Regions from separate parts of the Ciceribacter sp. L1K23 genome, predicted to be linked through region 1. Evidence: predicted binding sites of a transcription regulator. Region 1 holds the regulator's gene; each other region holds the start of a gene.
The links. Region 1 encodes PhoB, which activates phosphate uptake and scavenging genes when phosphate is short. Its sites were predicted from a motif close to TGTCATNNANCTGTCAT; they were not measured.
Positions count from the first base shown of each region.

Region 2: a site for PhoB is predicted at 4,628-4,644, ahead of J5J10_RS03545 (ceramide glucosyltransferase). Genes of this name have one in related genera too.
Region 3: a site for PhoB is predicted at 5,874-5,890, ahead of J5J10_RS03085 (PhoX family phosphatase). Genes of this name have one in related genera too.
Region 4: a site for PhoB is predicted at 3,882-3,898, ahead of J5J10_RS21190 (DUF465 domain-containing protein). Genes of this name have one in related genera too.

Region 1 is NZ_JAGRRC010000001.1:3,347,013-3,354,989, reverse strand. Features, by position in the region: gene phoR (phosphate regulon sensor histidine kinase PhoR) at 1-312, shown strand, start outside; gene J5J10_RS16190 (substrate-binding domain-containing protein) at 507-1,538, shown strand; gene pstC (phosphate ABC transporter permease subunit PstC) at 1,611-3,071, shown strand; gene pstA (phosphate ABC transporter permease PstA) at 3,068-4,423, shown strand; gene pstB (phosphate ABC transporter ATP-binding protein PstB) at 4,488-5,249, shown strand; gene phoU (phosphate signaling complex protein PhoU) at 5,291-6,004, shown strand; gene phoB (phosphate regulon transcriptional regulator PhoB) at 6,022-6,705, shown strand; gene J5J10_RS16160 (GcrA family cell cycle regulator) at 6,821-7,348, opposite strand; gene J5J10_RS16155 (aspartate aminotransferase family protein) at 7,767-7,977, shown strand, end outside.
Region 2 is NZ_JAGRRC010000001.1:773,739-781,715, reverse strand. Features, by position in the region: gene J5J10_RS03580 (FAD-binding oxidoreductase) at 1-449, shown strand, start outside; gene J5J10_RS03575 (NAD(P)H-dependent oxidoreductase) at 634-1,215, shown strand; gene J5J10_RS03570 (hypothetical protein) at 1,232-1,504, opposite strand; gene J5J10_RS03565 (DUF1236 domain-containing protein) at 1,559-1,954, opposite strand; gene J5J10_RS03560 (RidA family protein) at 2,097-2,486, opposite strand; gene J5J10_RS03555 (phytanoyl-CoA dioxygenase family protein) at 2,686-3,729, shown strand; gene ung (uracil-DNA glycosylase) at 3,753-4,460, opposite strand; gene J5J10_RS03545 (ceramide glucosyltransferase) at 4,690-5,895, shown strand; gene J5J10_RS03540 (VOC family protein) at 5,909-6,304, opposite strand; gene J5J10_RS03535 (HpcH/HpaI aldolase/citrate lyase family protein) at 6,332-7,132, opposite strand; gene J5J10_RS03530 (sugar-binding transcriptional regulator) at 7,304-7,977, shown strand, end outside.
Region 3 is NZ_JAGRRC010000001.1:688,744-696,720, reverse strand. Features, by position in the region: gene J5J10_RS03115 (cyclase family protein) at 1-80, opposite strand, end outside; gene J5J10_RS03110 (aldose 1-epimerase family protein) at 174-1,043, opposite strand; gene J5J10_RS03105 (LysR family transcriptional regulator) at 1,137-2,045, opposite strand; gene J5J10_RS03100 (SDR family oxidoreductase) at 2,141-2,995, shown strand; gene J5J10_RS03095 (branched-chain amino acid ABC transporter substrate-binding protein) at 3,075-4,181, opposite strand; gene J5J10_RS03090 (aspartate aminotransferase family protein) at 4,331-5,659, opposite strand; gene J5J10_RS03085 (PhoX family phosphatase) at 5,967-7,940, shown strand.
Region 4 is NZ_JAGRRC010000002.1:464,172-472,148, forward strand. Features, by position in the region: gene J5J10_RS21165 (DUF4010 domain-containing protein) at 1-585, opposite strand, end outside; gene J5J10_RS21170 (tetratricopeptide repeat protein) at 632-1,723, opposite strand; gene J5J10_RS21175 (thiamine phosphate synthase) at 1,732-2,385, opposite strand; gene J5J10_RS21180 (sulfite exporter TauE/SafE family protein) at 2,487-3,251, shown strand; gene J5J10_RS21185 (metalloregulator ArsR/SmtB family transcription factor) at 3,320-3,580, shown strand; gene J5J10_RS21190 (DUF465 domain-containing protein) at 3,646-3,822, opposite strand; gene J5J10_RS21195 (DUF465 domain-containing protein) at 4,055-4,258, shown strand; gene purE (5-(carboxyamino)imidazole ribonucleotide mutase) at 4,275-4,775, shown strand; gene J5J10_RS21205 (5-(carboxyamino)imidazole ribonucleotide synthase) at 4,772-5,824, shown strand; gene ykgO (type B 50S ribosomal protein L36) at 5,995-6,120, shown strand; gene J5J10_RS21215 (hypothetical protein) at 6,310-6,810, shown strand; gene J5J10_RS21220 (alpha/beta hydrolase) at 6,901-7,893, shown strand; gene pyk (pyruvate kinase) at 7,931-7,977, opposite strand, start outside.

The DNA of each region.
Region 1 (7,977 bases):
CAGGTGTTCGAGAACCTGATCGAGAACGCCTGCAAATACGGCCAGGAAGGCAAGACGGTCGATGTCTACCTGAGGAGCGGCGCCGAGAGCCCGGTGGAGGTCAGCGTCATCGACCAGGGGCCGGGCATTCCGGCCGAACATGTGCCACGTTTGACCGAGCGGTTCTACCGCGTCAGCGCAACGGACAGCCGCTCCAAGAAGGGCACCGGTCTCGGCCTTGCGATCGTCAAACATATCCTTACCCGACATCGGGCCCGTCTCATCATCAAATCCGAAATCGACAAGGGGACGGAATTCACCGTGCGCTTCTGACATAAAAGCTCGGCCTTGAACGAGCTTATCCAAAATTTATCTTTTATTTACAGATACTTAGTTTGTCACAAATGTTTCATTGAACTGACATAAAAGGGTGGGGGAACAAGGTCTAAGAAAGACCTGCCGATGCTCGGCGACCGTGAGTGCCGTACGCTCGCAACCACACACAAGCCCATCAACGGGAGAAACCCATGACCATCCTCAAGCTCTCCGCGGCCGCTCTCGTGGCCACCGTCGCGTTTGCCGGCGCCGCCGCCGCTCGTGACCAGATTCAGATCGCCGGTTCGTCCACCGTGCTCCCCTATGCCTCGATCGTTGCCGAAGCTTTCGGCGAAAACTTCGACTTCCCGACGCCGGTCGTTGAGTCCGGTGGCTCGGGCGCCGGCCGCAAGAAGCTCTGCGAAGGCGTGGGCGAAAACACCATCGACATCGCCAACTCCTCCTCGCGCATCAAGCAGTCGGATATCGACACCTGCACCGCGAACGGCGTCACTGAAATCCAGGAAGTACGCATCGGCTACGACGGCATCGTATTCGCGTCGGACATCAACGGTCCGGAATACGCCTTCACCCCGTCTGACTGGCACAATGCACTTGCCGCCAAGGTTCTGAAGGACGGCCAGCTGGTCGACAACCCCTACAAGAACTGGAACGAGATCCGCGCCGACCTGCCGGCGCAGCCGATCCTCGCCTTCATCCCGGGCACCAAGCACGGCACCCGCGAAGTCTTCGACGAAAAGGTCATCGTCGACGGCTGCAAGGAAAACGGCGCTGCCGAAGCTCACAAGGCTGCCGGCGCTGAAGATGCGAACAAGGCCTGCATGGCGCTTCGCACGGACGGCGTCGCTGTCGATATCGACGGCGATTACACCGAGACCCTGGCTCGCGTCGACGCCAACAAGAACGGCATCGGCGTCTTCGGTCTGTCGTTCTACCAGAACAACACCGACAAGCTGCGCGTCGGCACCATGAGCGGCGTTAGCCCGTCGGTCGAGACGATCGCTTCCGGTGAATATCCGGTTTCGCGTCCGCTCTACTTCTACGTCAAGAACGCTCACCTCGACGTCATCCCGGGCCTCCAGGAATATGTCGAGTTCTTCGTCTCTGACGACATGGCCGGCCCGAACGGCCCGCTCGCTGCCTACGGCCTCGTTTCCGACCCGGAACTTGCCAAGACCCAGGCTGCCGTCAAGGCCCGCACCCCGATGGGCGCTCTGAACTAATCGCCTGACAAGACCTGGCGGCGCGATGACCGCGCCGCCAGTTTCATTTCTCTTCCAGGGGATCCCGACACGATGAGCGTGGGCATCATAATCCTCGTCATAGCGGTGCTCGCGGCACTCGGCTATGTCCTTGGCAGGCAACGAGCCCTGTCTCTTTCAGCCGCAAGCGGCAAAAAACTTCATTCTCTTCCGGGCTATTATGGGCAGACCGTCGCGCTCTTCGTCGCGGTACCGGCCTTCCTGATCCTCATTGCCTGGCTTTTCATTCAGCCCATCATCATTGAAACCCGCGTCAACGGGATGATCCCCGACAGCGTGATCCCCGATGGCGGGGCCCGCAGCCTCGTCGTTTCCGATGTTCGCCGCATTGCAGGCGGACTCGACGCCGTTCTCGCCCGCAACGCAATGTCGGAAAGTGCGCTGGAAGACGGATCGGTCGACTTTTCGACCGTGCGCGCACAGCTCGCCGAAGTCGGCGTGGCCCTTGGCAGCGACGTGGCGCCTGAAGTTTTCCAGGCGGCAAAGTCCTACCGGCAGGATCAGAACCTCGGCCAGATCATGATGACGGTCGTCGTTCTCGCCGTTGCCATCGCGCTCGGCGCCTGGTCCTACATACGCGTTCATCCAGACCTGCGTGCCCGCAACATCAGCGAGAGCTTCATCAAGTCGCTTCTCATCGGCTCCTCGATGGTCGCCATCCTGACCACCGTCGGCATCGTGTTTTCGCTGGTGTTCGAGACCATCAACTTCTTCAAGCTCTATCCCGCCAGCGAGTTCTTCTTCTCGACCACCTGGAACCCGCAATTCCGCGGCGGTTCGGAGCTCGGCATTCTGCCGCTGCTCTGGGGCACTCTCTACGTCTCGTTCATCGCGCTCCTGGTCGCGGTACCGATCGGCCTGATGATCGCGATCTATCTGGCCGAATATGCCGGCAAGTCGCTCCGCAGCTTCGCCAAGCCGGCAATCGAGGTCCTGGCCGGCATCCCGACGATCGTCTACGGTCTCTTCGCCCTGATCACGGTCGGTCCGTTCCTGCGCGATTATCTCGCCCAGCCGCTCGGTCTCGGCAACTCGTCGTCGTCGGTTCTGACCGCCGGCCTCGTGATGGGCATCATGATCATCCCCTTCGTCAGCTCGCTGTCGGACGACATCATCAACGCTGTGCCGCAGTCGCTTCGTGACGGTTCCTACGGCCTTGGCGCGACGCAGTCGGAAACGATCAAGCAGGTCATTCTTCCGGCCGCCCTTCCGGGCATCGTCGGCGCCATCCTGCTGGCGGCCAGCCGCGCCATCGGCGAGACCATGATCGTGGTTCTCGGGGCGGGTGCCGCGGCGCGGCTCGATCTCAATCCGTTCGAGGCAATGACGACCGTCACCGTGAAAATCGTCGGTCAGCTGACCGGGGATACCGAATTCGCAAGCCCAGAGACGCTCGTCGCCTTCGCGCTTGGCCTGACCCTCTTCGTCTTCACGCTCGGGCTCAACGTACTGGCCCTCTACATCGTACGCAAATACCGGGAGCAGTACGAATGACCGACATTTCCGTATTCGACAACATCGCCAAAGGTGTCCAGTCGAAGTCGCTGCTCGCCATTGATGACCGCACGAAACGTCGCAATGCTGCGGAGGCCCGCTTCCGTCTCTGGGGCAGGATCGCGGTGGCGCTCGGTGTGCTTGCGCTCGTCGGCCTGCTCCTATCCATCCTCTCGAACGGCCTGTCGTCCTTCCAGCAGACCTATATCACCGTCAACGTGTTCCTCGATCCGGCAACGCTCGACAAGGACGGCACGCGGGATCCGGCAAACATCGCCAAGGTATCAACCTTCGGCTATGCGCCGCTGATCGAGAAGGCGCTCGCCGACGCCATGGCGACCAACGACATCACCGTCGAGGGAATGAACGCCAAGGCGGCCGCCGAGCTGATCTCCAAGGAAGCCCCGGCAAGCCTGCGCAACTATGTTCTCGCCAATCCCTCGGTGATCGGCGAAACGGTCGCATTCAACCTGCTCGCGTCGGGCCGTATAGACGGCTACTACAAGGGCCGGGTAACGATGGAAAGCGCTGCGCTCGACCGCAATACCTCGCCCGAGCAGCTCCGGCTTGCCGACGCGCTGAAAGGCGCCGGCGTGCTGACCACGAAGTTCAACTGGGATTTCTTCACCGCGCCCGACGCATCCGACACGCGTCCGGAGGCCGCCGGGCTCGGTGTTGCGATCCTCGGATCGGCCTACATGATGCTGATCGTCCTCGTCCTGTCGCTGCCGCTCGGTGTCGCCGCGTCGATCTACCTCGAGGAGTTCGCGCCGCAGAACAAGATCACCGACCTGATCGAAGTGAACATCGCCAACCTGGCGGCGGTTCCGTCGATCGTCTTCGGTATCCTCGGTCTCGCCGTCTTCATCAACTTCGCCGGCCTGCCGCAATCGGCACCGGTCGTCGGCGGCCTCGTGCTGACGCTGATGACGCTGCCGACGATCATCATCGCCACGCGCGCCGCGCTGAAGGCGGTTCCGCCGTCGATCCGCGATGCCGCACTCGGCGTCGGCGCCTCGAAGATGCAGTCGATCTTCCATCACGTGCTGCCGCTCGCCATGCCCGGCATCCTGACCGGCACGATCATCGGCCTGGCCCAGGCGCTCGGCGAGACCGCGCCGCTTCTCCTGATCGGCATGGTCGCCTTCGTCCGCGAATATCCGGCCGGACCGCCGGAGGGCTTCTTCGATCCGGCATCGGCGCTGCCCGTCCAGGTCTACAACTGGACCCAGCGCGGCGACCCGGCCTTTGTCGAACGGGCATCCGGTGCGATCATCGTGCTGCTGGTCTTCCTGGTGCTGATGAACCTGATCGCAATCATTCTCCGCCGCCGTTTCGAGCGTCGCTGGTAAGAGGGGCTGACAGATGAGTAACATGCCGACCACAATCACTACGACCACGACGAAAGCTGCAATCATGAATGAAACGAAGATCTCGGCCCGCAAGGTTCAGGTGTTCTACGGCGACAAGCATGCGATCAAGGACGTGGACATCGAGATCCGCCCCCGTTCCGTGACGGCCTTCATCGGCCCGTCGGGCTGCGGCAAGTCGACCTTCCTGCGGTGCATCAACCGCATGAACGACACGATCGCGAGCTGCCGCGTCGACGGCACGATCCTGATCGACGGTGAAAACATCTACGACCCGAAGGTCGATCCGGTGCAGCTGCGCGCCAAGGTAGGCATGGTGTTCCAGAAGCCGAACCCGTTCCCGAAGTCGATCTACGAGAACGTCGCCTACGGCCCGCGCATCCACGGTCTTGCCCGCAAGAAGTCGGACCTCGACGACATCGTCGCCTCCGCGCTGCAGAAGGCCGGCCTTTGGAACGAGGTGAAGGACCGCCTCGACGCGCCCGGCACCGGTCTCTCCGGCGGCCAGCAGCAGCGTCTCTGCATCGCCCGCGCCATCTCGGTGAGCCCTGAAGTGATCCTGATGGACGAGCCCTGCTCGGCGCTCGACCCGATCGCGACCGCCAAGGTCGAGGAACTGATCCACGAACTCAGGACCAATTTCACCATCGTTATCGTCACCCACTCGATGCAGCAGGCAGCCCGCGTGTCTCAGCGCACCGCCATGTTCCACCTCGGCGAACTCGTCGAGGAGAACGACACCGACAAGATGTTCACCAATCCGGACGATCAGCGCACGCAGGATTACATCATGGGTCGCTTCGGCTGATCCTCCTCACGCGCTCGTTTCAAGAACAGGAAACTCATAAAATGTCTTCCACACACATCTTATCGGCCTTCGATGAGGAACTGAAATACCTCATCCGGCGCATCTCCGAGATGGGCGGCATGGCGGAGCAGATGGTCGCCGACAGCGTCCGCGCCCTCGTGAATTCCGATGCCGCTCTCGCCCAGAAAGTAATCTCCGACGACGTAGTCATGGACGCCATCGAGCGCGAGATCGGCGACAAGGCGATCGTCACCATCGCCCGTCGCCAGCCGGTCGCTGCCGACCTGCGCGAGATCATCGGTGCTCTCAGGATCGCCAACGATCTGGAACGCGTCGGCGACATGGGCAAGAACAACGCCAAGCGCGTTATGGCGGTGCAGGGCACCGGTGTGCCGCGCAAGCTCGGCCGCGGTCTCGAACATCTCTGCGAACTGGTCCTCGTTCAGCTCAAGGAAGTGCTCGACGTCTACACGACGCGCTCGGCCGAGAAGGCCAAGTCGATCCGCGACCGCGATGACGAAATCGACGCCGTCTACACCTCGCTGTTCCGCGAACTCCTGACCTACATGATGGAAGACCCGCGCAACATCACCACCTGCACGCACCTCCTGTTCTGCGCCAAGAACCTGGAGCGCTGCGGAGACCATGCGACCAACATCGCGGAAACCATTTACTACATGACCACCGGCTCCCAGCCGGAGGGCGAACGGCCTAAGGAAGACCTGACGTCCTCGCTCGGTGCGGTCACGGAATAAGCAGGGCGGACGAAGACATGCAGCCGAAGATTGCCGTCGTCGAGGACGAGGAGGCCCTGAGCGTCCTCCTGCGCTACAATCTCGAAGCGGAAGGCTATGAGGTGGAAACGATCCTGCGCGGAGACGAGGCGGAACTTCGCCTCCAGGAGCGCGTGCCGGATCTTCTTATCCTTGACTGGATGCTTCCTGGGGTCTCGGGCATCGAGCTTTGCCGACGCCTGCGCATGCGACCCGAAACCGAGCGCCTGCCGATCATCATGCTGACGGCCCGCGGCGAGGAAAGCGAGCGCGTCCGTGGCCTTTCGACCGGCGCCGACGACTATGTCGTCAAGCCGTTCTCGACGCCGGAACTGATGGCCCGTGTCAAGGCGATGCTGCGCCGGGCCAAGCCGGAAGTGCTCTCCAGCGTGCTTCGCTGCGGCGATATCGAGCTCGACCGCGAAACCCACCGGGTCCACCGTAAGAGCCGCGAAGTCCGCCTCGGCCCGACGGAATTCCGCCTCCTCGAATTCCTGATGGCCTCGCCCGGCCGCGTCTTCTCGCGCTCGCAATTGCTGGATGGCGTTTGGGGTCACGACATCTATGTCGACGAACGGACCGTCGACGTGCATGTCGGACGCCTGCGCAAGGCTCTGAACTTCTCGAACATGCAGGATGTGATCCGCACCGTGCGCGGCGCCGGCTACTCGATGGAAGCCTGAAGCCTGCCGATCCCCACATCCCGAAAGGCCGCTCGTCGAGAGCGGCCTTTTCCATGACCGGATGCGGACATGAAAAAGGGCCCGAAGGCCCTTTGAAAATCAGGATTCTGACGGATCAGCGCGCCTGCTTGCGACGCTCCGACACCGGCTGGTAGGCCAGCTTGCCGTGGTAGCTACAGTAGGGCGATGCGTCGAGGGCCTCGCACCCGCAGAAATGGAAATCGTCCTTGGTCGGATCGCCGATCGGCCATTTGCAGGTGCGCTCGGTCAGCTCTGTCAAAATCAGCTTCTTAGAGATCGGAACGATCACGTCGTTGGCCGGCGAGAAGCGGGTTTCCTCGACGCCCTCGAACTCGGCGCCATCCTTCGAAACGAGGGCGTTGGCGGGCCGTGCAGCCGGGCGGGCAGCGACCGGACGCGGGTTGAAGGTCTGGGACCGCTGCGGTGCGGCGGGACGCTTCGTCGCCCGTGCGACCGAACTCGTTCCACCCGCCTTGACGCGCCCGGGCAGGTTGAGACGGTGAACCTTGCCGATCACCGCGTTGCGGCTCACTCCGCCCAACTGCGCCGCGATCTGGCTCGCGCTCAGACCTTCGGCCCATAATTTCTTGAGCCTTTCGACGCGCTCATCCGTCCAGTTCATGCCTGCTCTCCGCCTGTAGCATTGATGACAGAATCCATCACCGCTGCTTCGGAGGGTTCCGAAACAAAAATAACTTCGATACTGTCGGTGACTAGTTCCGCCGCATGCAGTCTAGTAATTGACGATTAACCTAGTGTGAGCCTGACTCCGTGACAAGAGTCGGCGGAATCATCGGGAATCGATTTTAAAGTTTTCCCCAACTTGCTTCCCGACGCGTTTCAAGAGCAAATTTTACCCTTGGCGAGGGTTTTCTCACACGCTTCGCCAACAAGCCCGCGAATGCGGTGTTTTGTTGACAGCAAGGGAGGAAATGGAGATAGTGCGGGCGCCGCCGCAAGGCGGCATTTTGATTTCCGGCACTTCCAACCGGTTGTCATCCCTCCGTCTCAATCCCCGCCTGCCGAAGGAGTTCCGCGCCATGGCCGAGGCATCCCCGCTCTATCAGACCTACATGCGCGCACCGCTGCGCTTCGAGCGAGGGGAAGGCGTCTGGCTCGTGACCGAGACCGGCGAACGCTATCTGGATTTCGCCGCTGGCATCGCCGTCAACTCGCTCGGCCACGCGCACCCGCATCTCGTCGAGGCGTTGAAGAACCAGGCGGACAAGCTCTGGCACCTGTCGAACCTCT
Region 2 (7,977 bases), 2.6 Mb from region 1:
ACCACACGACGCTACGCGCCCTGAAGCTCGACACGGGTTTCACCTATCTGCAGGTCCAATACCCCGGCCCTGACCATGTGGCTAAGGTCGCGAAAATGGTCGAATTGTTCCCGGACGAGGTCTACGGCCACCTCGAATTCATCAAGTTCGACGGCCAGATCCAGTGCTCCGGTCTGCCGCTGGTGCGCTATACCACCGAGGAACGGCTCGAAGAGATCATCCGTATCCACGAGGAACACGGCTGCCCGATCTTCAACCCACACCGTTACACGCTCGAGGAAGGCGGCATGAAGCAGACAGATACCGTCCAGCTCGCCTTCAAGAAGGAGACCGATCCGAAGGGACTTCTAAACCCCGGCAAGATGATTGCCTGGGACAATCCGGACTTCGATTTCGCCGCTGGCAAGAACTACCTCTTCCCTGGCCTCCAGGCATTCCAGGAGGCTTGAGACCGCCCACACGACGACAGAACTTCCGAAGGTACTCCCGGCCGGCATTACCCGGCGCATGGTATCATGGTGAGGGCCGGCCCGGCATAGGCGGGCGGGCCACCCTCATTGGGACAAACGGCGCGGAAAAATTTCAATCGAAGCCGGAAGAGATTGCCTCCGGCGGAAACTGGAGCTTTTCGACATGCGCGTACTCGTTATTCATTCCCATCCGGTCAAGGAAAGTTTTAACAAGGCCCTATTCCGGCTGGTCTGCGACAGCCTTGCCAGAGCGGGCCATGAGGTGGATCCCTGTGACCTTTACGCGGAAGGGTTCGATCCCGTCATGTCGGCTCATGACCGGCGGGTCTATCATGACTATCCGGAAAACACGCAACTGGTGCAGCCTTATGTCGACCGTTTGCTGGCTGCCGAGGCGTTGGTCTTTGTCACTCCGGTCTGGAACTTTGGCTTTCCAGCCATGCTGAAGGGCTATTTCGATCGGGTGTGGACCATGGGCGTGTCGTTCGATCTGACGGACGGCAAGCTGACCCCAACCCTCCGGCACATCCAGAAAGTCGCTTCGGTGATGACCTACGGCGGCACGCGGATGAGAGCCTTTCTCGTCGGCAATCCGCCGAAAAAGATCATTACGCGTGTAATTCGAGCTCAAGTGAAGCTCGGTGCTCCTGTCCGCTTTCTTGCCCATTACGATATGAACAACTGCACCGAGGAGACACGGTCCGCCTTCATGGCGAAGGTTCGCAAGGAAATGGAGGCTTTTTGATCTTCATCGCCCGGGACTATAAGTCCCGGCGCAGATCCAAAGCACCACCAGGATCGGGATAGAAGCGCGGACCGACACGTCGCACATTCATTCGATTTTCCGGTATAGGAACAGGGGTCACACCGATTTCTACCGGAGTTGCAGGCAGAAAGTCCTGAACAGCCTGAACGTTTGCAGCAACCTGAGTCTCGGACTGCACCGACGCCTTCTGCTGCGCGACGGCCGAAGTCTGCAAACTGATTGTCACGACTGAGAACGCGACGATGATAGGCAAGATGATAGTGCGCATGGCGATATCTCGGAATCAAAGCGGCAGGCGCTATGCACCTGCCGCTTCTTTGTCTCAGTAGACTCCCACGACCACATGGGTCTGGGGATCAACGATGACGCGCTGGTTGTTGACCACAGCGTAGGCGTAGACCGGATTTTCCGGAACGGGAGTCAGCACGACGGTCTGAGGAAGAGGCTGTCCCACAGCCACGCGCTCCTGGATCACAACGGTTTCGGCCGGCATCGGTGCCTGCTGCACGTAGGTGACCACCCGTTCCGGCGGCGGATCGATTGCCGTGCCGGCAGCGGCACCCACGATACCACCCACAGCCGCTCCGATCGGACCACCGACGATGGCACCCGTTACAGCACCACCGGCCGCACCGGTCACTGTAGAATCCTGCGCAAGGGCCACCCCTGCAAGCGAACTGGCTGCAAGTGCAGCGAGCGCGATTATCCTGGTCTTCATGGCTGTTTCCTTTTCTCCTCGTTTGGATGGCAGGAAAACAGCGGCGCCTCTTTTTTGTTCCGTCATCAAATCCGGAGAGGTCGCGAACGACAGGGTGGAACACACCACGTCTGGGTAAACGACTAGCGTTGCGCGCTAGCCGTCAGAAAACTTTAGCCGCCGTGACCTCCACCTCGACCAGAAACTCGGGCCGGGTGAACCCGCCGACGACGATCAGTGTGGAAACTGGCTTTGGATCCATAGTGTAACGGTCGCGCACGGCCATGTACGGGCCAAAATCCTCGCGTTTGGTGACGAACGCCGAGATACGGATGACGTCGGCAAACGACATTCCCGCCTCCTCCAGAATAGCCTTGATCGCCTCGAAGCAAAGTTCAGCCTGGCCGCTGACATCCGCCGGAATGCTGTCGTCTGGCCGGATTCCCAGCTGCCCGGATGTCACAAGAAGGCTCGCACCTGCGGGAACCATAACGCCGTGATTGTAGTGACCGAACGGCTTTCGGACGGATGGCGGGTTGAAAACGCTTTTCACTGAAAAATCCGGCTTTTATCATCGGGAAAAACAGATTGGCTGGCGGCGCCGGGAATTTCAAGCTCTCGACTGCAACCGTCATCGCTTTTGCAAAGCCTCTCTCATGGTGCGCAACCCTGCTCTTTTCTTTCGCAATAGTGCAACTATGCTGTCACCGCAGGCGTTGTAAGTTGTCTTGCACATCACCATTGGAGGGGAAATGTCGAGAACGTCTATTGCGAGCCAGTGGTGGCGTTATCCGCTTTGGACCATGGCAGTTTTGGGAAGCAGCAAATCGTTCAGAACCAACCCGGTGATAGGCAGTCCGGGCCTCAACGAACGCGGCCTTCACCGCGCACGCGTCAAACTGGCAGCCGACATGGCGGCAAGAAGACGCAAATGGCTCGCGCCCTCCGTCCGTGACGATGAGCGTCAGGCATTCGATCGCGACGGTTATGTCATCCGGGAAAACGCGCTGCCGCGGGAAGTTTTCGAACGGCTGGTCGAAACCCTCCACTCCACCCCCCTTCCGGCACGGGAAATGCGACAGGGGCAGGCGGTGACCAGAATGATCCCGCTCGGCCCAAATGTCCTGTCGACAATACCGGATCTAAAGGCTTTTACCGCTCCGCAGACCTTCGCACCGCTGATCCGCTACGTCGCCGGCCTTCCCGGTGAACCCGTTTACTTCATCCAGACAGTGATCGCTGAGCCGGCCGTGAAAAAGGCTGACCCACAGATAACCCTTCACGCTGACACATTTCACTCGACAGCAAAGGCGTGGCTTTTCCTCCAGGACGTTGGTCCGGATGACGGCCCTTTCGTCTTCGTTCCCGGTTCCCACCATCTAACCCCTGAGCGTCTGGAGTGGGAACACCGCCAAAGTCTGGCTGCGCATCACGACGATCGTCAGCACCATGCTTCCGGGTCGTTCCGTATCTCGCCGGAGGAACTGCAAGCGCTGGGTGATTTCACGCCGCAGAAAGTTACCGTCCCCGCAAACACCATTGTAGTAGCCGACACCTATGCGTTTCATTCGAGAGCAACGAGCCCGAAACATACAATCCGCGCGGAACTGCACGCCTATCATCGCGGCAATCCATTTTCTCCACTTCCGTTCTCGTTGAGCTCTCTACCGGGTTTCGGCGAACGCAGGTTGGACATGTTTCTCGCCTATGAGGACTGGCTCGCCAAAAGGCGGCACAAGCGTCCCGTCTGGCAGGACGTCGGAGAAAGCACCGCTTTCGACGGGGCGCATATCTAAAGCTGTGACAGGCGAAGGTGACCTCACTTGGCCTCGGACATCTCTGGCGTCTCCGGCAGACGCCAATCCACGGGCACCCTGCCGTGCTGTTCGAGATACGCGTTTGCCTTGGAAAAGTGGCCGGAGCCGAAGAAGCCGTTTTGCGCGGACAGCGGTGACGGGTGCGGTGCCTTCAGCACCAGATGGCGTGAGCGATCCACAAAGGCGGCCTTCTTCTGGGCGTAGGACCCCCAAAGCATGAAGACCACGTTGTCGCAACGCTCGTTGACCAGCCGGATCACCGCGTCGGTGAAGCGCTCCCATCCCCTGCCCTGATGCGCGGCGGCGCGACCTTCCTCCACCGTCAGAACACTGTTGAGCAGCAGCACGCCTTGCCGGGCCCAGTGCTCTAGGTACCCGTGCCGGGCCGGTGGGATGCCGAGATCGGACTGCAACTCCTTGTAGATATTGACGAGTGACGGCGGGATCCTGATGCCGGGACGGACGCTGAAGCAAAGTCCATGCGCCTGGCCCGCACCATGATAGGGATCCTGCCCGAGAATCACCACCTTGACCTCTTGCAGGGGAGTAAGATCGAGAGCTCTGAAATACTCGGAACCCTTGGGAAAAATTGTCTTTCCATGCGCCTTCTCCTCGACGAGGAACGCCCGGAGCTGCTGCATGTACGGATTGGCAAACTCGCCGCCGAGTTCCCGTTTCCAGCTTTCTTCCAGTTTGACGTCGGCAGTCATGCGGATCACCGTTTCATGAATGGGCTGTCGATTGAAGGCGACCCGTCGACGGTGTCAACCCGAAGCGAGGCTTTTCCACCTGGCATCATCTGAACGGACAGTCCCAAACGGCAGAGCCTTCAGAAAGCGAGCACGCGGGAACGCAGTCCCGACAAAGGCGTTCGGTCTGTCATAAAACTGTCTCCGAATATGCGTTCTATCGCGCCCGAAACAGCGCGGAATCGGGAACATGACCATGGATGGACTGACGCTCTTCTGCCTGGCGACCGGCGCGGTGCAAATGACGAGTTCGGCATTGGCGATACGACGAGCGTGGGCGACGAGCCACGAGGCTGGCCCCTCGATCCAGGGGCAGCCTCCGGTCAGTATCCTCCGCCCCATCTGCGGCCTCGAAAACAACCTGGAGCGCACGCTCGAATCGGCATTCGCGCTGGATTGGCCTTCTCCCTACGAGGTCGTCTTCTGCGTAGCATCCGAAACGGACCCGGCGATCTCCGTTGCGCGCCGTGTGATCGAGAGGAACCCGCATATACCCGCACGGATTTTGACCGGCGACGACCGGGTCAGCGTCAACCCGAAGCTCAATAATCTCGTCAAGGGCTGGAAGGCGGCCCGCTATCCCTGGATCGTGATGGCCGACAGCAACGTGCTGATGCCGCGCGATTACCTTGCACGCCTTTTCGCGCGCTGGCTGCCCGGCACCGGCATGGTCTGCTCCCCGCCTGTGGGCTCGGATCCGGAGGGCTTCTGGGCCGAGGTCGAATGCGCTTGGCTCAACAGCTACCAGGCCCGGTGGCAACTGGTCGCCGACGAAATCGGTCTGGGTTTCGCGCAGGGCAAGACCATGATGCTCCATCGCGGCCTGCTGGACAGCCATGGCGGCATCGAACGTCTGGCATCCGAAGTGGCGGAGGATGCTGCTTCGACAAAGATCGTCAGGGGCGAAGGTCTCAATGTTCGCTTGGTGGAGAAGCCCTTCCCGCAGCCGATCGGTCACCGCGACTGGCGCGGCATCTGGCGTCGGCAGTTGCGCTGGGCCCGACTGCGACGCGATTCCTTCGTGCTGTTCTTCGTGCCGGAATTGCTGGCCGGAGGCTTGCTGCCGATCCTCGCCGCCGGCACGGCCGCAGCGCTGGGACTATGGTCGCCGGTAACAGCCGCCGCATACGCTATTGCCTGGTACAGTATAGAGCTGGCGCTGATCCGCGCCTATCGCTGGCCGCTCGACCGTTGGACACCATTGGCGCTGCTCGCCCGCGACATCGCTTTGCCGGCACTCTGGTTCGCGGCTTGGTTCGGCAACGGTTTCGAATGGCGCGGCAATGCCATGAGCGTCGCGCATCCCGTTGAGGTCAGCCCTGCAAGAGCGCGCATACGCCGTGCCATGGACAAAACCCGGGAAAAGGCGCGGGCGATAGCCGCCTTTAGGCACTAACGCTGAACATGGTTTACTTGAAGCGCCCGTGACGCTGCAGCACCTCGATCTTGTAGCCATCCGGATCGGTGACAAAGAAGAAGCGGGCAAACAGCGAACCGTCCCGGTTGAACTCCACGATCTTGCCGGGCGCCAAACCCGCGTCGTCCATGCGCCGGTGCTCCGCGTCCAGATCGGTGACGCTGACGGCGAGATGGCCATAGCCGGTGCCCAGGTCGTAGGCCTCGTCCCGCCCCTTGTTGACCGTCAGTTCGAGCTCGAACTCCGTCTCGGGATTGCTGAGATAGATCAGCGTGAAGGTTTCGAAGTCGAGCCGCTCGGCGATGTCTAGTGCGAATGCCGTCCGGTAGAATTCAACGGAGCGCGCCTCTTCCAGAACACGGATCATCGAATGGATCATCTTTGCCATGCGTTTCTCCTAAATGAAAAATAACCGTCAGTAGAGCGAGGGTTTTGAAGGCGTTGCCGCCGTGGATTTGTACGGAGCCACCAGATCGGCTGCGGCCTTGACCAGCAGACCGACATCGCTACCAATCGCCACAAAATTTGCGCCAGCCTCGATTGCCTTGTCGATCAGGTTTTGATCCGTCGTCATGATCCCCGCCGGCTTACCAAGTTCACGGATACGGCCAATAGCTTGGACAACCGTCTTCACAACTTCCGGCGCACGCGGACTGCCGGCAAACCCCATATCAGCGGACAGATCCGCTGGTCCAATGAACACGCCGTCGACACCGTCGGTCTTGGTGATCGCATCAAGGTTTGAAATTGCCAGCCGGCTCTCGATCTGCACAAGACACGCGATCTGTTCGTTGGCGGTTTCGACATAATTGGGCACCCGCCCGAAGTTCGACGCCCGGCCCAGCGACGCGCCAAGACCGCGCACGCCATCGGGCGGATACCGGCAGGCGCGCGCCATCTCAAGTGCCTGTTCCGGCGTGTCGACCATCGGAATCAAAATACTCTGCGCGCCGATGTCGAGCGCCTGCTTGATCATCCAGGTCTCGCCTACGGGGAGGCGAACGACCGCATGGGCGGGATGACGCGCGGCGGCGGCAAGCTGTTGCGTCAGAAGCGGAATATCGTTCGGCCCGTGTTCTCCGTCGATCAGGATCCAGTCAAATCCCGAGCCTGCGCAGATCTCTGCCGCGTGCGGACTTGCCAGCGCCGTCCAGAGGCCTAACAGCCTCTTGCCCTCCTGGATGTCGCGTTTGAACTGGTTGACGGGTGCCGACATTGTCCGTGTCCTTATTCTTGCTGTTCAGTAAGTTGTCATGCAACCCGACCTACCGCTTGACAAGCCCCGGCCAGCCGAATTTCGGTACGCTGATTGTCACACTGGGCAAACCGCCGGTTCTGATTGACACCCCTTGGCGCCGCCGCTACCAAATTCGACCGAGGGGAGATCATGGCAAGACGCATAGGCAGCACCGGAAGACTTGACGACGCCGCACGCGCGGGCTGGCTCTATTACGTTGCCGGCAAGACGCAGGACGAGATCGCCGCCGCCATGAGCATCTCCCGCCAGAGCGCCCAGCGGCTGGTCTCGCTTGCCATCGCGGAGAAACTGATCAAGGTCCGCCTCGACCATCCCATCGCCGAATGCATTGAGCTCGCCCAGGCCCTCAGGGACAAATATGATCTGCGCCAGGTCGAGGTCACGCCCAGCGCACCGGGCTCTGACGGCGGCCATGCCGGTATCGCGGAAGCTGGTGCGGCGGAACTTGAGCGCTGGCTGAAACAGACCGACCCACTGATCATCGCCATCGGTACCGGTCGAACGCTGCGCGCTGCCGTCGACCAGTTGTCGCCGATGGAGTGTCCGCAGCACCGGATCGTCTCGTTGACCGGCAACATCAGCCCCGACGGCTCCGCTGCCTATTACAACGTCATCTTCTCGATGGCCGACGCCATCAAGGCGCGGCATTTTCCGATGCCGCTGCCGGTTATTGTCTCGTCCAAGGCCGAACGTGACCTGCTCCATCAGCAGGCGCTCGTCAAACCGACGCTGGCGCTCGGCGCGAAGGCCGACGTAACGTTCGTCGGTGTCGGCGAAGTCGATCCACAGGCACCGTTGTTGCT
Region 3 (7,977 bases), 2.7 Mb from region 1:
GCGACCGCCATTCCCTTGAACAGGGAGCGGCGCGACAGCATGTTCCGTTTCACGTTCTCGATTACGCAGTGATTGCACATCGGTTCACCCTCTTGGTTTTGATTTTTACGCGAAGAGAGTACCGAATGTGGCCACGTCGGCAAGGGGTATGCAGTGCCGGCGTGCGCCCCGCCTCAGTCCACGATCTCGACGCTGAAGCCGAACCGCATCTCCTCGCCCGGCGCCAGCGCCACGGTATAGGGTCGCTCCACCAATTCGGCGGTGCCATCGGCATGCGCCGCCATGCCGTGCCAGGGCTCGATGCAGATGAAGGGGGCGCCGGGCTTCTGCCACAGCGCGAGGTTGGGCAAGTTGTCGAAGCGGAAGCGCAGGGCAGGGCCGCCATCCGCGCCGTAGCTCAGGCCCGCGCCGGCGCCTTCGGGAAAGATCATCGCATCCGCCTCGAACAGTGACGCGTCGAGCACAAGCTTCCCCTGCTTGAACGGCGACGGGCGGCGATCGGGTGAAACGAGACCGTTCTCCAGCCGAATGAGGTCGGGTTCGGCGCTATTGTCGAGCGCGACCGCGTGCGCCTTACCCGCTGCTCCCGGAAGCGGCCAGAGGAAGGCAGGGTGGAAGCCGAGTCCGAACGGCATGGCCGAGGCGCCGGTGTTCCTGACCGTTGCGGTTACGCTGAGGGTCTTGGCCGCGACGCGATGTTCGAGTTCCAGCAGGAAATCGAACGGATAGACCGCCCGCGTCTCGTTGGTCGCGGTCAATTGATGGCGGCAGAAGTCTTCGCCACTGTTGACCACGACGAATTCGCTGCGGCGGGCAAAGCCGTGCTGCTTCATCGGATAGGGCTTGCCCGCAATCAGCAGCGTATCATCGGGCGCCTTCCCGACGATCGGAAACAGGATCGGCGAGCGCCCGGACCACCATGTCGCTTCGCCTTTCCACAGCCAGTCGCGGCCATCGGCGGACTTCAGCGACTGCATCTCCGCCCCCAGCGAGGCGACCTCGACGGTAAGGCTATCGTTCGCGATGCGGATCGTGTCGGTCATGGTCGTCTCCTTCGGCCCTTGTCTTGCGTCGCACCATAAACGTTCGAGAGGGGATTTTCGCCAGGCGGGAAATGAAATTCCGCAACCTCTTGTTCACAGGTCAGACGTTGGCAGTTTGATCTCCTTCAGCACATCGATAAAGGCGCGGAGCGCCGGCGGCACTCTGCGGTGGCCGGGATAATATAGATAGAGGCCGGGGAAGGGCGGGCACCAATCGAGCAGGACCGGTGTCAGCCGGCCGTCCGCGAGCGCCTCGCGGGCGGACTGCTCGGAGACATAGGCGATGCCGAGGCCGGCGATTGCGGCGTCGGTCATCAACGCCTGGTCGTCGAGCGTCAGCCGGCCCGGCACGTCGACCGCCAATTCCTGGCCGTGCCGCTCGAACTCCCAGCGATAGAGCTTGCCGCTCGGCATGCGGTGGCGGATGCAGTCGTGGGCGGCGAGGTCTTCAGGTGTCGCGGGCGTGCTGGCGCGGGCGAGATAGTCCGGCGAGGCAACGCAGATGAACCGCGCCTCGGGTCCGAACCGAATGGCGACCATGTCGCGCGGTACGGTCTCGCCGAGCCTGACGCCCGCATCGAATCCGCCTTCGACAATATCCACCAGCCGCCCTTCGCTGACGATATCGACGGAGACCTGCGGGTGGCGTTTCAGGACTTCCGGCACGACATGGCGCACGAGCAGGCCCACCACGCCGGCGGCGGCGTTGATACGGACGGTGCCGGCCGGTGTCGAGCGATAAGGGTCGACCTCGTCCAGCGCCGAGGCGAGGTCGATCAGCACCGGCGAGAGGCGTGCCAGCAGGCGTTCGCCGGCTTCGGTGACGGCGACGCTGCGCGTGGTGCGGTTCAGGAGTCGTACACCCAAGTCTGTTTCAAGTGACCGCATCGTGTGGCTGAGCGTGGAGGGCGAAACGCCCATCTCGTCGGCGGCCTTGCGGAAGCTGCGATGCGTGGCAACGGCCACGAAGACCTTGAGGTCGCTGAGGGATGGCTCTGTCATTGCTGGTGATTATTCAGCAAGTCATGCGATATTCAAGGGATAATTGCAACAAAGAGCAGCTGCTATCTATCTGGTCAGGACGTCGACACAAGGAGATGAACGTCATGAAGACCTGGATGATCACCGGCGCCAATTCCGGATTTGGCCGTATCCTCACCGAAAAGCTTCTGGAGCGCGGCGACCGCGTGGCGGCGACTGTGCGCCGACCCGAAACGCTTGCCGATCTTTCCGCCGCTCATGGCGACCGGCTTCTCATCGTCACGCTCGACCTGCGCGACGGCGCGGCGATCGAGGCCGCCGTGTCGAAGAGCTTCGACGCTTTCGGCCGTGTCGATTTTGCGGTCAGCAATGCGGGTTACGGCGTTTTCGGTGCGGCCGAGGAGGCATCGGATGTCGAGATGAAAGAGATCATCGACACAAATCTGATCGGCTCTATCCGGTTGATCAAGGCGCTGCTGCCGCGGCTCAGGGCGCAGGGCGGCGGGCGCATTCTGCAGGTCGCATCCGAGGGTGGCCAGATCGCCTATCCGGGCTTCAGCCTCTACCACGCCACCAAATGGGGCATAGAGGGGTTCGTCGAAAGCGTGGCGCAGGAGGTGAGGGGATTCGGCATTCAGTTCACGATCGTCGAGCCTGGCGCAACGCGCACCAACTTCGGCGCCGGTATTGTGATGTCCGAACCAATGGACGCCTATGACGGCACGCCGCCCCGCGCACTCATCGCGGCCGCCCAGAGCGGTGACTGGGTGATCGCCGGCGACCCGGTCCGCATGGTCGACGCGATCATCGCCTCGACGGAACGCGAGGACGCGCCGCTTCGGCTTACGCTTGGCGTCGACGCCTACCATCATGTGCGGGATGGATTGACGGCGCGGCTCGCGGCGCTGGAGGCGCAAAAGGACATCGCGCTTGCGTCTGATTACACGGCGGACGAACTGGCGCGCCTCTAGGATGCGGCCGGGCATCCCATGGAAATGAAGAAGCGGCCATTTCCGGCCGCTTCCTTAGTTGGCACGATGTTCGTCGGTCTCAGTCGACCGAGACGGTCTTGCCGTCTTCCCACTTGTAGACGGCGAAGCTCTGCGAGGTGAGGTCGCCGGTTTCGCCGTAGGTCACGGCGCCGATCGCGGTCGGGATGGCTTCGCCCGACTTCAGCGCTGCGGCAACGGCTTCGGCATCCTCGGCGGAGCCAGCCTTGGCAATGCCGGCGGCGATCACTTCGACGGCGGCATAGGCGTTCAGCGTGAAGGCCTCGGCCGGAATGCCCTTGGCGGTCAGCGCGTCGGCTGCGGCCTTGCTGTCGGCGCTCTTAAGGGCGTCCGCGGCATTGGTGTAGATCGTGCCATTGGCGGCATCGCCGCCGGTGGTGACGTATTCGCTGTTCGACAGGCCGTCGCCGGCGATCAGCTGCACGCTCATTCCAGCATCCTTCATCTGGCGGGCCAGCAGGCCGGCTTCGGGATGATAGCCGCCGAAATAGAGAACTTCTACGCCTTCCGACTTCAGGCGGGTGACGAGCGCTCCGAAGTCCTTGTCTCCGGCGTTGAGCGCGTCGTTGAACACTTCCGTGACGCCACCTGCGTTCAGCGATACCTTGAAGGCATCGGCGAGGCCCTTGCCGTACTGACCCTTGTCGTTGAGAATCGCGACCTTCTTGTCCTTGTAGGTGTCGAGCACGTATTTCGCGGCAACCTCACCCTGCTGGTCGTCGCGACCGCAGGTACGGAATACGGTCGAGAAGCCCTGGGCGGTCAGTTCCGGCGAGGTGGCTGTCGGGGTGACCATCAGCACGCCGTTTTCGGCGAAGACGGCGGACGCCGGGACCGATACGCCCGAGGTCACCGGGCCGACGACGAAGCGGATGCCTTCGCCAACCAGCTGGTTGGCGGCCGATACGCCCTGCTTCGGCTCGCCGGCATCGTCGGTGACCTTCAGCACGAGCTGCTCGCCGTTGACGCCGCCCTTCTTGTTGATTTCCTCGATGGCCGTCTCGGTGCCGTTCTTGATCTGCGCGCCGATGGCGGCGAGCGGTCCGGTGAGCGGCGCGACCATACCGATGGTGATGTCGGCATAAGCGGCGGGTGTGGCGGCGAAAAGCGCGACAGCGGCCGCGCCGGCGAGAAGGTGAAATTTCATGTCCGTCTCCTTGGGTCGGCGCGACCGATCTCTGCCGGTTCTGGCGCCATTTGGGTTATTTTGTTGCTCCCCATCATTGCTTTAGACAAAAACGAAGCATGAAAAAAGGCCGCTGGAGAGCGGCCTTCTGTCTCGGGACGGCGATGTCCTCAGATATTCGCCATCAGCACCTTGCGGAGCTTGTCGAAGAGTTCGTCGATCTGCTCGGTGGTGATGATCAGCGGCGGCGAGAGCGCGATGATGTCGCCGGTTGTGCGGATCAAGAGGCCGGATTCATAGGCCTTCAGGAAGGCGTTGAAAGCGCGCTTGGTCGGTTCGCCGTCGATCGGTTTCAGCTCGATCGCACCGATCAGGCCGAGGTTCCTGATGTCGATGACATTCGGGCAGTCCCGCAGCGAATGCAGCTTCTCTTCCCAGTACGGCGCGATGTCGGCGGCGCGGGTCAGCAGGCCCTCTTCCTTGTAGGTGTCGAGCGTGCCGAGTGCGGCGGCCGAGGCGATCGGGTTGCCGGAATAGGTATAGCCGTGGAAGAACTCGATCATGTGTTCCGGGCCGGTCATGAAGGCGTCGTGGATTTCGGCTGTCACGAAGACCGCGCCCATCGGGATGACGCCGTTGGTCAGGCCCTTGGCGGTCGTGATGATGTCGGGCTTGACGTCGAAATACTGGGCCGCGAAGGGCGCGCCGAGACGGCCGAAGCCGGTGATGACCTCGTCGAAGATCAGCAGGATGCCGTGCTTGGTGCAGAGTTCGCGCAGGCGCTGCAGATAGCCTTTCGGCGGGATCAGCACGCCGGTGGAGCCGGCAACGGGTTCGACGATGACGGCGGCGATGGTCGAGGCGTCATGCAGGGTGACGATGCGCTCCAGTTCGTCGGCGAGATCGCCGCCATGCTCGGGCATGCCCTTGGAGAACGCGTTCTTGCCCGGCTGGTGGGTGTGCGGCATGTGGTCGACGCCGGTCAAAAGCGTACCGAACATCTTGCGGTTGGAGACGATGCCGCCGACCGAGATGCCGCCGAAGTTGACGCCGTGATAGCCGCGCTCGCGGCCGATGAGGCGGGTGCGTGAGCCCTGGCCCTTCACGCGCTGGTAGGCGAGCGCCACCTTGAGCGCCGTCTCGACCGATTCCGAGCCGGAATTGGTGTAGAGCACATGCGCCATGTTGTCGGGGGCGAGGTCGATCAGGCGGTTCGCCAGCTCGAAGGCCTTCGGATGGCCGAGCTGGAAGGCCGGCGCGTAGTCGAGTTCGCCAGCCTGCTCGCGGATCGCCTCGGTGATCATGGGGCGGCAGTGGCCGGCGTTCACGCACCAGAGGCCGGCGGTGCCGTCGAGCACCTGACGGCCGTCATGGGTGGTGTAATGCATATCCTTGGCGCCGACGAAAAGGCGCGGCTCCTTCTTGAACTGCCGGTTCGCGGTGAACGGCATCCAGAAGGCGCGCAGGTCGTTGGGCGTGGACGTAAGACGGTTGGACATCGAAATCTCTCCAGGCCATTTGCGTGACGGGCGGCCGAACCCCGGTTGTTGGCGGCAAATCATGCCTGATATTTTGAGCGCTTGCTCAAATTATCAGGGCGCTTGGGGCCGTCAAGGCGGCATCAGCAAACGTCATGGATTGCCTGTCTGGCGGTGATGATCATGCGCCGGCAACTCGTACCGGTCGAGTCCAAAAAGGGTAACCGTGGTGCCCTGTCATCGGCCCTTCTTGGAGGAGGCGTACGCCTTGGGGCGCACGTGCATTCCCTCATTCATTCCTTGATATCAGTCAATTTTCGGAGGCATCATGTCAGACCGCCAGAAGACGCGCGCGCGTCCCAATCCGCGCCGCCAGATTGCAGAAAGCTACTGTTCCATCCTCAACGAGGGCATCCGCCGCCGTTCCGTGCTCAAGGGCCTCGTCGCCGGCCTCGGCGGTGTCGCGCTTGCACCGCTGCTCTCCTCGCAGCCGGCTGCCGCGGCGGCTGCGGGTTCGCTGTCCTTCAAGGAATTGGAGCGCGTGCGTGACGATCGCGATCACTGGCCGGAGGGCTACGACCGGCAGGTGCTGATCCGCTGGGGCGACGCGCTCTTCCCCGACAGCCCGGCCTTCGATCTCGCCACCCTCGACGGCAAGGCGGCCGAGCGCCAGTTCGGCTACAACAACGACTTCACCTATTTCATGCCGCTGCCGCATGGTGCTGCGACGGCCGACAACGGCCTGATGATCGTCAGCCATGAATATGCCTCGCCCTTCCTGATGTTTCCCGGCCTCACCGATGAGGACTACCGCGACACGCTGACGGACGACCAAATCCGCGCCATCATGGCGAGCGTCGGCCTCAGCATTTTCGAGGTCCGCCGCACCGACGGCAAATGGGCCGTGGTGCTCGACAGTTCCTACAACCGCCGCATCCACATGGGCACCGACATGGCGATCTCGGGACCGGCGGCCGGCGATGACCGGCTGAAGACCAAGGCCGATCCGACAGGCCGGGCCGTGTTCGGCACCATCTCCAACTGCAATGGCGGGATCACCCCCTGGGGCACGATGCTGTCGGGCGAAGAGGGTGCGATGGACGTCTTCGCCGGCGACTACACCGTCCTGCCGAACCAGGAACTGGTTGAGCGACAGGGCTGGGACGAGGAGGACAACGACATTTATGCCGCCGGCCGCCTGGAATCGCGGCTGCGCTTCGAGGACGAGCCGAACGAGTGGATGCGGTTCGACTGGGTGGTCGAGATCGATCCGCTCGATCCATCGGCAAAGCCGGTCAAACGCACGGCGCTCGGACGCTTCACCCATGAGGGCGCGCAATGCGCCGTAGCCCCGGATGGACGCGTCGTCGTGTTCATGGGCGACGACGACGACTTCGAATATCTCTACCGCTTCGTCACCCGCGATCCGTGGAACCCGACCGACCGCGCAGCCAACCGCGACCTGCTGGATGAGGGCACGTTGTCGGTGGCGAAATTCGAGAGCGATGGCACGATGCGCTGGCTGCCGCTCATCGCCGGCGAAGGGCCGCTGACGGCCGAGGCGGGCTTTGCAAGCCAGGCCGACGTGGTGCTCAACACGCGCGCGGCTGCCGACCTCTTGGGTGCGACGCCGATGGATGCGCCGGAGGGGTTCGTCGTGCATCCGCAGACGGGCAAGCTCTATGTGGCGATGACCGAGAACGAGGACCGGCTGGCGGCCGGCGAGGGCGATGAAGCTGAGCAGGTTAATGCCGCCAATCCGCGCGGGCCGAACCCGCACGGCCACCTCCTCGAACTGGTGCCGCCGGATGTAGGCGACAAACCCGACTATGCCGCCGAGACCTTCCGCTGGGACGTCTTCGTGCTCTGCGGCGATCCCGCGGTGGCGGAGGACGGCGCGATGTTCCACGCATCGACGACCGCCAACGGCTGGTTCACCGATCCCGACAATCTGGCGGTCGACCCGGCCGGGCGCCTTTGGGTCGCGACCGACGGTCCGCCGCCGGAAGGCATTGCCGATGCGCTCTACGTGATGGAGACGGAGGGCGAGGGGCGGGCACTGCCGAAGCTCTTCTACATCCCGCCGGTCGGGTCCGAATGCTGCTCGCCGACCTTTACGCCCGACGGCACGTCGGTGTTCATCTCGATCCAGCATCCCGGTGAGCTGCGGATGGATGACAACGAGGATGCCACGTCGATCGCCGACATCGGCACGCTCTGGCCGGACTTTGCCGACGGTATGCCGGCCCGGCCCTCGCTCATCGTTCTCAGCCGCAACGACCAGGCCGTCGTCGGCAGTTGAGCTTCGGCAACGAAAAAGCCGGCGGATCGAGGATCCG
Region 4 (7,977 bases), on a different contig from region 1:
GGAAATCGACGCGAGCAGGATCGCGAGCACGAGGATTGATCGGGGCGATACCCCGCCAAAGGGACCGATTGTCTGATCGGGAACCACCGGCAGGAGCACGAACGTCATGGCGAGCAGGATGATGGCGGAGCGAAGTTCCGCCCACTGCAGGCGGCGGATAGCGGCATGAAGGAAATCACGGGCGGCAAGAATGGCGACGAGCGCAACCCCGCCAGCAGAGGCGAGCACCAGATCCCCCAGAACCGAAAGGGCTCCCAGTCCGAAGGTCAGCATGGCGGCAATGACCGAAGTGACGCTGAAACTCTGTTCGGCGATTGCCTCCCTGATGGAAAACACCACCATCACAATTGAAAGCGAAAGAAGGAAGACGCCGACTGTGATCCCCGGCAGGCCGCCGGTTTTTTGCAAGGCATGTTCGAGCAAGCCTGCGACACCACCGAGCATCCCGAACATCGTGAAGGTACGGATGCCGGCCGTGCGAGCACCTTCGCGCTCTTCCCGCTCGCGCCAGTGACGCTCCACGCCGACGGCCGCGCCGATGGCGATTGCCAGCCCCAGTCGCTCAAAAAGTTCAAGATTGTCCATGTCGACCCCGAGAGCCGCGGCGATCCTGCTAGTCGGCTGGCTGCCGCTACCTTACCCGAAACCGATTCGCGGCGTCGATGGCCTTCTTCTGCTGCTCTTCCGTAAGGCCGAGATAGAAGTCCTCCAGCCCCGCATCCGTCAACCCGGCGCGACGCGAAAGCACGTACCACTTGGCCGCCTCCACCGGATCGGGACGTGTGCCGAGTGCATTGATATAAAGATGCGACAGCCGGTTCTGCGCGACGACATTGCCGCGCCGCGCCGCACGGCTGAGCCAATGGAAGCCCTGGTCGTAGTCTCGCTCGCCTGCAATGCCGTTGACATACCAGATGCCGATGTCGAGTTCCGCCGTGTCGAAACCGGCCTTGGCCGCGCGGAGCATGTAGTCCCGTGCCTTCACCCGCTTGTCGTCGCTGACGCCCGGAAGCGTGTTGTAAAGCTGCGCGACGGCATATTGGGCATCGGCAACGCCCTGGTCGGCGGACTTTTCATAGTAAGGCAGGGCGAGTTGCAGGCCCTTGCGTCCGGGATTGTCACTGACAAGCGTCTGCGCCCAGTTGAACTGCGCGGACGCGTTGCCGGCATCAGCCGCCTTGCGCATGAAATCGTCGGCCTTTGCCTTGTCACGCTCGACGTGACGCCCCTCCATCAGGAGCAGGGCATATTGGAACATGGCATTTGGATCACCGCCGGCGGCGGCCTGGCCGTACCAGAAGGCGGCGGCCTTCGGATCCCGCTTCACGCCAAGACCCCTTGTGGTCATTTCGGCAATGAGGGTCTGTGCGGTCGGGTCGCCCAGTTGCGCTCGCGGCAAGGCCTTGTCCAGCGCGGTGAGATAAAGTCCCCGCTGGAAGGCACCATATGCCTCATCGAGCGGGCCGTCATAAGGCTTCTCAGGCGGCGGCTCTGGCAAGGGGGCGCCCATGCGCTGGTAAAGGGACAAACCTTGTATCTGTGTATCGGAGGCTTCCCCGGAAGGTTCAGCGGCTCCCGGACGTTCCGTCCGGTCAAGTGTCGTCGCGTCGTCCTCAAGCGGCCGGTTGACGGCATCGCCGCCGCCCTCCTGCGCGAGCGCCGCCGTTGCAAGGCTGATCAGCGATGCAAAGAGTGCCGAAGTGAGGTGTGCCCGAAACGCCATGCGCCGTTTCAACCGTCAAACCGTGGCGCTTTTTCGTCAAGCAGGGCGTTCACACGAGAGATGATCGTGGACGCCTGGGCGGGATCGGCGAAGACCGCCTTGCCCAGCGCCACGAACTCCGCACCGGTCTCCGCGACAGCGAGCGCCGACTCGGGATCCGTGCCGCCCATGACCATGCAGGGGATTTCGACCATCGACGCCCACCACTCCGCCAATGCCAGATTCTTGGAATGCGGCTCCGGCTTGATATCGCCGTCGAGCTTGCCGAAGAAGATGTAGTCGGGCTGCAATTCCCCGATTTCCAGGGCCGCGTGCCGTTCCTTGGCGGTGCCACCGCCAACGATCATCTTCGGCGTGTGCTTCTCGATCGCCTCAGCCAGTGCCTCCTGGTTTCCCTCGATATGAAGCCCGTCAGCCCTCGCCCGTCCCGCGACCCGACTGTCATTGACGATCAACGCAGCAGCTCCGGCATCCTGGATGACCGGCACCAGCTTCTCCGCATGCTCCTGAAAGACACGATCGTCGAGGTCGTACTTGGGTACGATCACCGATGCGACATCGCCGCCCTTGAGGGCATCGCCAAGCACTCGCGCACGCTCCACGGCATCGGCCATGTCAGGCAGCACGAGTACCAGACGGCATCGATTGTCAGCTGTGGTCATGTGTTCATTCCTTTCGGCGGCCCCCGTGCTTCATACCGTGGGGCTCGCATCCCTGTTGGAAATTCGATAGACCGGTGCGGTCAAAGGATCAACAGAAACCCATGCTGCCATCATTCGAGTTTTTTCTGGTCGCCATTCCGGCCGTCGCCGTCGTGGGGCTTTCCAAAGGCGGTCTGGGTGGCGCCTTCGCTCTCGTTGGCGTCCCGCTGATGGCACTCGCTGTGCCGCCGATGCAGGCAGCAGCAATTTTCCTGCCGATTCTCCTGGTCATGGATGCCGTCGCACTCTGGGCATGGCGGCAGTACAACGATCGCCGCACCCTTTTTATCCTGTTGCCGGGAGCAATTCTCGGAATCGGATTGGGCTGGGCTACATCAAGCTACGTGTCCGCCAATGCCATGAGGCTTGTCCTCGGCCTCATCACGGTGGCGTTCGTCCTACGTTTCGTTGCCGAGACCTATGTCAGGCACCGGGGCAATGAAATTGCCGCCCGCTCTCACAACAGTGTCCTCGCCACCTTCTGGGGGACAGTGTGCGGTTATTCGAGTTTCGTCGCCCACGCCGGAGGACCGCCGTTTCAGATCTACGTCCTGCCGCTGAAGCTCGACCCACGCAGCTACACCGGCGCCAGCGTGCGCTTTTTCGCGCTGGTAAACCTGATCAAGGTCATCCCCTATTTCGCCCTTGGCGAACTGGACACGGAAAATCTGACCCTGTCCTTCTTCCTCCTGCCCGTCGCGCTTGTCTCGACCTTGGCCGGCGCGCAATTGGTAAAGATGATGAAGCCGGCGATTTTCTACCCGTTCATGTACGGAATGGCGCTTATCGCCGGCCTGAAACTGCTTTGGGACGGGATCGGTCTTTAGTCGATTGCAGGTTGCTGCAACGCACAACCCGCTTGCCGGTCACCAAAGTTTCGCTTAGGCTTTTCCACATGAGCAATCCCGATGTCTTCGCAGCCATTGCCGACCCGAATCGCCGGCACATCCTGGAAGAACTTCGGCGCGCGCCCAAAACCGTCAACGACCTGGCAAAGGGCCTCCCCATCAGCCGCCCGGCTGTGTCGCAACACCTGAAGGCGCTGCTCGATTGCGGTCTTGTCACGGTCATATCGGAGGGGACACGGCGGATCTACTCCGTCAACAACCGGGGCTTCGACGGCATGAACCTATGGCTGGACCAATTCTGGTCCTGAAAAAACAAAGCCCCGCGAACCGCAATGGTCCCCGGGGCACGGTACTGACAATGTCGGAACGATGATCAGTGGCGGGTCGATGCCCTCAGACGTTCCATCTCATCCTTGATACGCAGCTTGTTACGCTTGATTTCGGCGATTTGCTGGTCGTCGATGGAGGGCGAAGCGAGCGCCGTGTTCAGCTTTTCCTCCAGAGCACCATGCTTCTTGGCGAGCGATTCAAGATGAGCCTGTATGGTCATTTGTCACGTCCTTCCTTGTCGCCTACCTCCCGCCATCAACCGCGGGAGTTTCAGGCTTTGCGAAAGTAATGTGACACGAACAATGTGTTTTGTCGAAGGCCAAAATGCACCTTATGAACGGCATTTTCCGGAATACGGATAACTTCCCGTTACCGCTAATTGGTGATAGGAGCTTGCGCGAATCTTCGGCACGCCGGAAAACAGCGTGACATGCTCGAATGGGGACAAAACCATGCCCGACCAGGAACAGGCGGATATCAGGCTCGCTCTCGCAAGGCTGCGCCAGGAGCACGAGGATTACGATGCCGCGATCAATGCCATGATCCAGGTCGGCTGCGAAGCGCTGAGAATCCAGCGCATGAAGAAGAAGAAACTCGGCATCAAGGACAAGATGAGCAAGCTCGAAGATCAGATCATCCCCGACATCATCGCCTGAGGAAAGGGCAGCAACGATGAGCGAAGAGCGTCCGCCCGTTGCCATCATCATGGGCAGCCAGTCTGACTGGGAAACGATGAAGAATGCCGCCGACACGCTGGAGGCGCTCGACATCAGCTACGAGGCCCGGATCGTCTCTGCCCATCGGACACCCGACCGGATGTACGCCTTCGCCAAGGAGGCCCGCGAAGAGGGTTTCAAGGTGATCATCGCCGGCGCCGGTGGCGCAGCCCATCTGCCGGGGATGGTTGCATCCCTCTGCCCCCTCCCCGTCTTTGGCGTTCCCGTCCAGTCGAAGACCATGTCCGGAATGGATAGCCTCTATTCCATCGTCCAGATGCCGGCCGGTATCCCGGTCGGAACGCTGGCGATCGGGCGCGCCGGCGCGGTCAATGCGGCGCTGCTGGCAGCACGGGTTCTCGCCATTACCGACCTCGATCTCGCTGAACGGCTGGACGACTGGATTGACCGGCAAAGTTCGGCCGTCGCCGAATATCCGGTGGACGAGGCACCATGACGCAGACCACGATTGGCATCATCGGCGGCGGCCAGCTCGGGCGAATGCTCGCTATGGCAGCGGCCCGTCTCAATTTTCGGACAATGATCCTTGAGCCGCAGGCAGACTGCCCAGCCGCTCAGGTTGCGAACCGCCAGATCGTCGCAAGCTATACCGATCCCTCGGCGCTCGCCGAACTGGCGCGGTCCTGCGACATTATTACCTACGAATTCGAGAACGTTCCGGTCGAAGCCGCACATAAGCTTGCCGAGGAGCGCCCGGTGTTTCCTCCTGCAAAAGCGCTTGAGGTCGCCCAGGATCGCCTGACTGAGAAGCAGTTCCTGAACGGCGTCGGCATTCCGACGGCCGATTTCAGGGCCGTCGACAACCAGGACGGACTCGTTGCTGCTCTCGCGGATTTTGGCGGCCAAGGCGTGCTCAAGACACGCCGCATGGGATACGATGGCAAGGGTCAGAAGGTTTTTCGTGCCGGCGACGCAGCGGATGGAGCTTTCGCGGAATTGGGTGGCGTTCCGCTTATTCTTGAGAGCTTTGTGCCCTTCGAGCGCGAAGTCTCGGTTATCGCCGCGCGTGGAACGGACGGATCGATAGTCTGTTTCGACGTGGCCGAAAACGTCCACCGCAACGGCATACTCCATACATCGACCGTGCCGGCAAGGATCACCCCCACTACGGAACAAGCGGCCCGTGCCGCCGCCGATAAACTTCTTTCTGGGCTGGGTTATGTGGGTGTCATTGGCATCGAGTTTTTCGTCCTGCCGGACGGCAGCCTGATCGCGAACGAGATTGCGCCACGCGTCCACAATTCCGGTCACTGGACGGAAGCGGCCTGTGTCGTATCTCAGTTCGAACAACACATTCGCGCTGTGGCGGGCCTTCCTCTCGGAGCGACCGAGCGACATTCCGACTGCGTCATGACAAACCTGATCGGCAACGATATCGCCGACGTTCCCGCATGGCTCTCCCGGACGAACACGCTGGTGCACCTTTACGGCAAGACCGAAGCGCGTCCCGGCCGCAAGATGGGCCATGTCACCGAGCTGAAATGACGGGATTTTCTGCCGAATGCGGCTGAAAAGTCGCCCCGGCGGTTGACATTCGGGCTTTGCTCGGAGTATTTGCCACCAACCCAAGAAGAGCGCGCCCCGCGGCGCGCTTTTGAATGTTTAAGACTCTCGGCGAATCGCAGGTTCGTCGGCAACCCTCGCGGATCGGTAAAATGAAGATCAAGAATTCGCTGAAAGCACTGAAGGCCCGTCATCGCGACAACCGTCTGGTCCGCCGCAAGGGTCGCATCTACATCATCAACAAGCAGAACCCGCGCTTCAAGGCCCGCCAGGGCTGAGGTCGACGACGTACGGACATCCGCGACGTCTGTTGATAGCGAAGTTTTGAATTTGAAACACGGCGCAGGCGAACTATCATAGTTCGCATGCGCTTTTTTCGTTTGCCGATTCTTCTGCTGGGACTGATTCCTGCCATGCCGGCGACGGCGCAGGACGAGGAGGCGGCATCCGCCTCGCCACCGGCGGTCATGTCCGACGAGATGACGACCGCGGATAGCGTGGAGCGTCTTCTGGTCGACCTAAAGCGGCAGCGAAACCCCGACAGCGCCCAAAGCATCGCCGCGCGACTGTCCACGCTCTGGAGCCGTTCGGACAGCGCCACGGTCAATCTGCTGATGCAGTGGGCGGATGACGCCATCAAGAAGGAAAAGAACGCCGCGGCGCTCGACTTCCTTGATCAGGCCATCACCCTGAAGCCCGACTTCGTCGGCGCCTGGAACAAACGCGCTACGCTGCATTTTTCGATGGGCGCGTTCAGCAAGTCCATGTCCGACATCAATCACGTTCTGACCCTGGAACCGCGTCACTTCGGAGCGCTGGCCGGAATGGGCGCTATCCTTGCCGAATCGGGTCGCGAGGAAATGGCCTTGCGCGCTTGGGAGCGCTACCTCGAAATCTACCCGTCGGACCGGCAGGCGCAGGAAGCCGTAACGAACCTTTCGGAAAAGCTTGCTGGAAACCGCATCTGACCTATCTTCACGGCGGTATCCTTTCGCCGTCAGGTGCCGCACATCGTGTCATTCTCTTCATTGTCCATTATAACCGGTGCCGTTCTCGCAATGGCTCTCGCCCTGTCGTCCGGCATTGCCGCCTGGCGCGCCAAGGAGCTGGAGCGGCGTTGGCCGAATATCGGAACTCGAATCGATATCGGCGACATGCATATGAACGTGCTTCACCTGCAGGCGGGACCATCACCCGACCTACCGCCAATCGTGTTCATCCACGGCGCCAGCGGCAACCTTCGTGATCAGGCCTATGCCTTCCGTTCCGCGCTGGAAGGCCGCGCCGAACTGCTGTTCATCGATCGTCCGGGCCACGGCTATTCCGACTGGGGTGGAGCCGAAAACGCACGTCCGGATGGCCAGGCCCACGCGCTAGCACGCACGATGGATAAGCTGGGTATCAAGCGGGCGATCATCGTCGGCCATTCGTTCGGCGGCGCGATCGCGGCAAGCTTCGCGGTGCTGCATCCTGACAAGACGGCCGGTCTGCTTTTTCTGTCGCCGGCCACCCATCCTTGGCCCGGCGGCGTGGACTGGTACTATGACCTCGCATCAACACCTGTTGTGGGTCCGTTGTTTTCGTATGCCATAGCGCTTCACGCCGGTATGGCGCGACTGGACACGGCCACCGTTAACGTCTTTGCTCCGAACCCAAGACCGGATCGTTACATCGAGGAAACAGGCGCGGCTTTGGTTCTGCGCCCCGACGTGTTCCGCTGGAACGCAATCGACGTTTCAAGCCTGCATGACTATGTCGAGAAATTTGCTCCACGTTATCGGGAGATTGAAGCACCGACCGTCATCATCACCGGAGACAGCGACGATATCGTCCTTGAAGAAATCCATTCGCGCGGCCTGGAACGCGATATCGCTGGTTCGGAACTGCTGTGGATCAAGGGACTGGGCCACAAACCGGACTACGTCGTCACCGATGTTGCTATCGCCGCGCTGGAAAAGATCGCTGGTCGTGAGCGCGATTTGCCCCGGTTGGCTCTGGAGGCGGAAGCCAGGATAGCGGCGACGCGGAATAGCAAAAGGGCGCCGGACTGAGACCCGACGCCCTTTTCTCAAAACATCCGCACACGCCTCAGACGCCACTCAGCCCATCCGTGCCGATATAGGCAATTCTCAGCA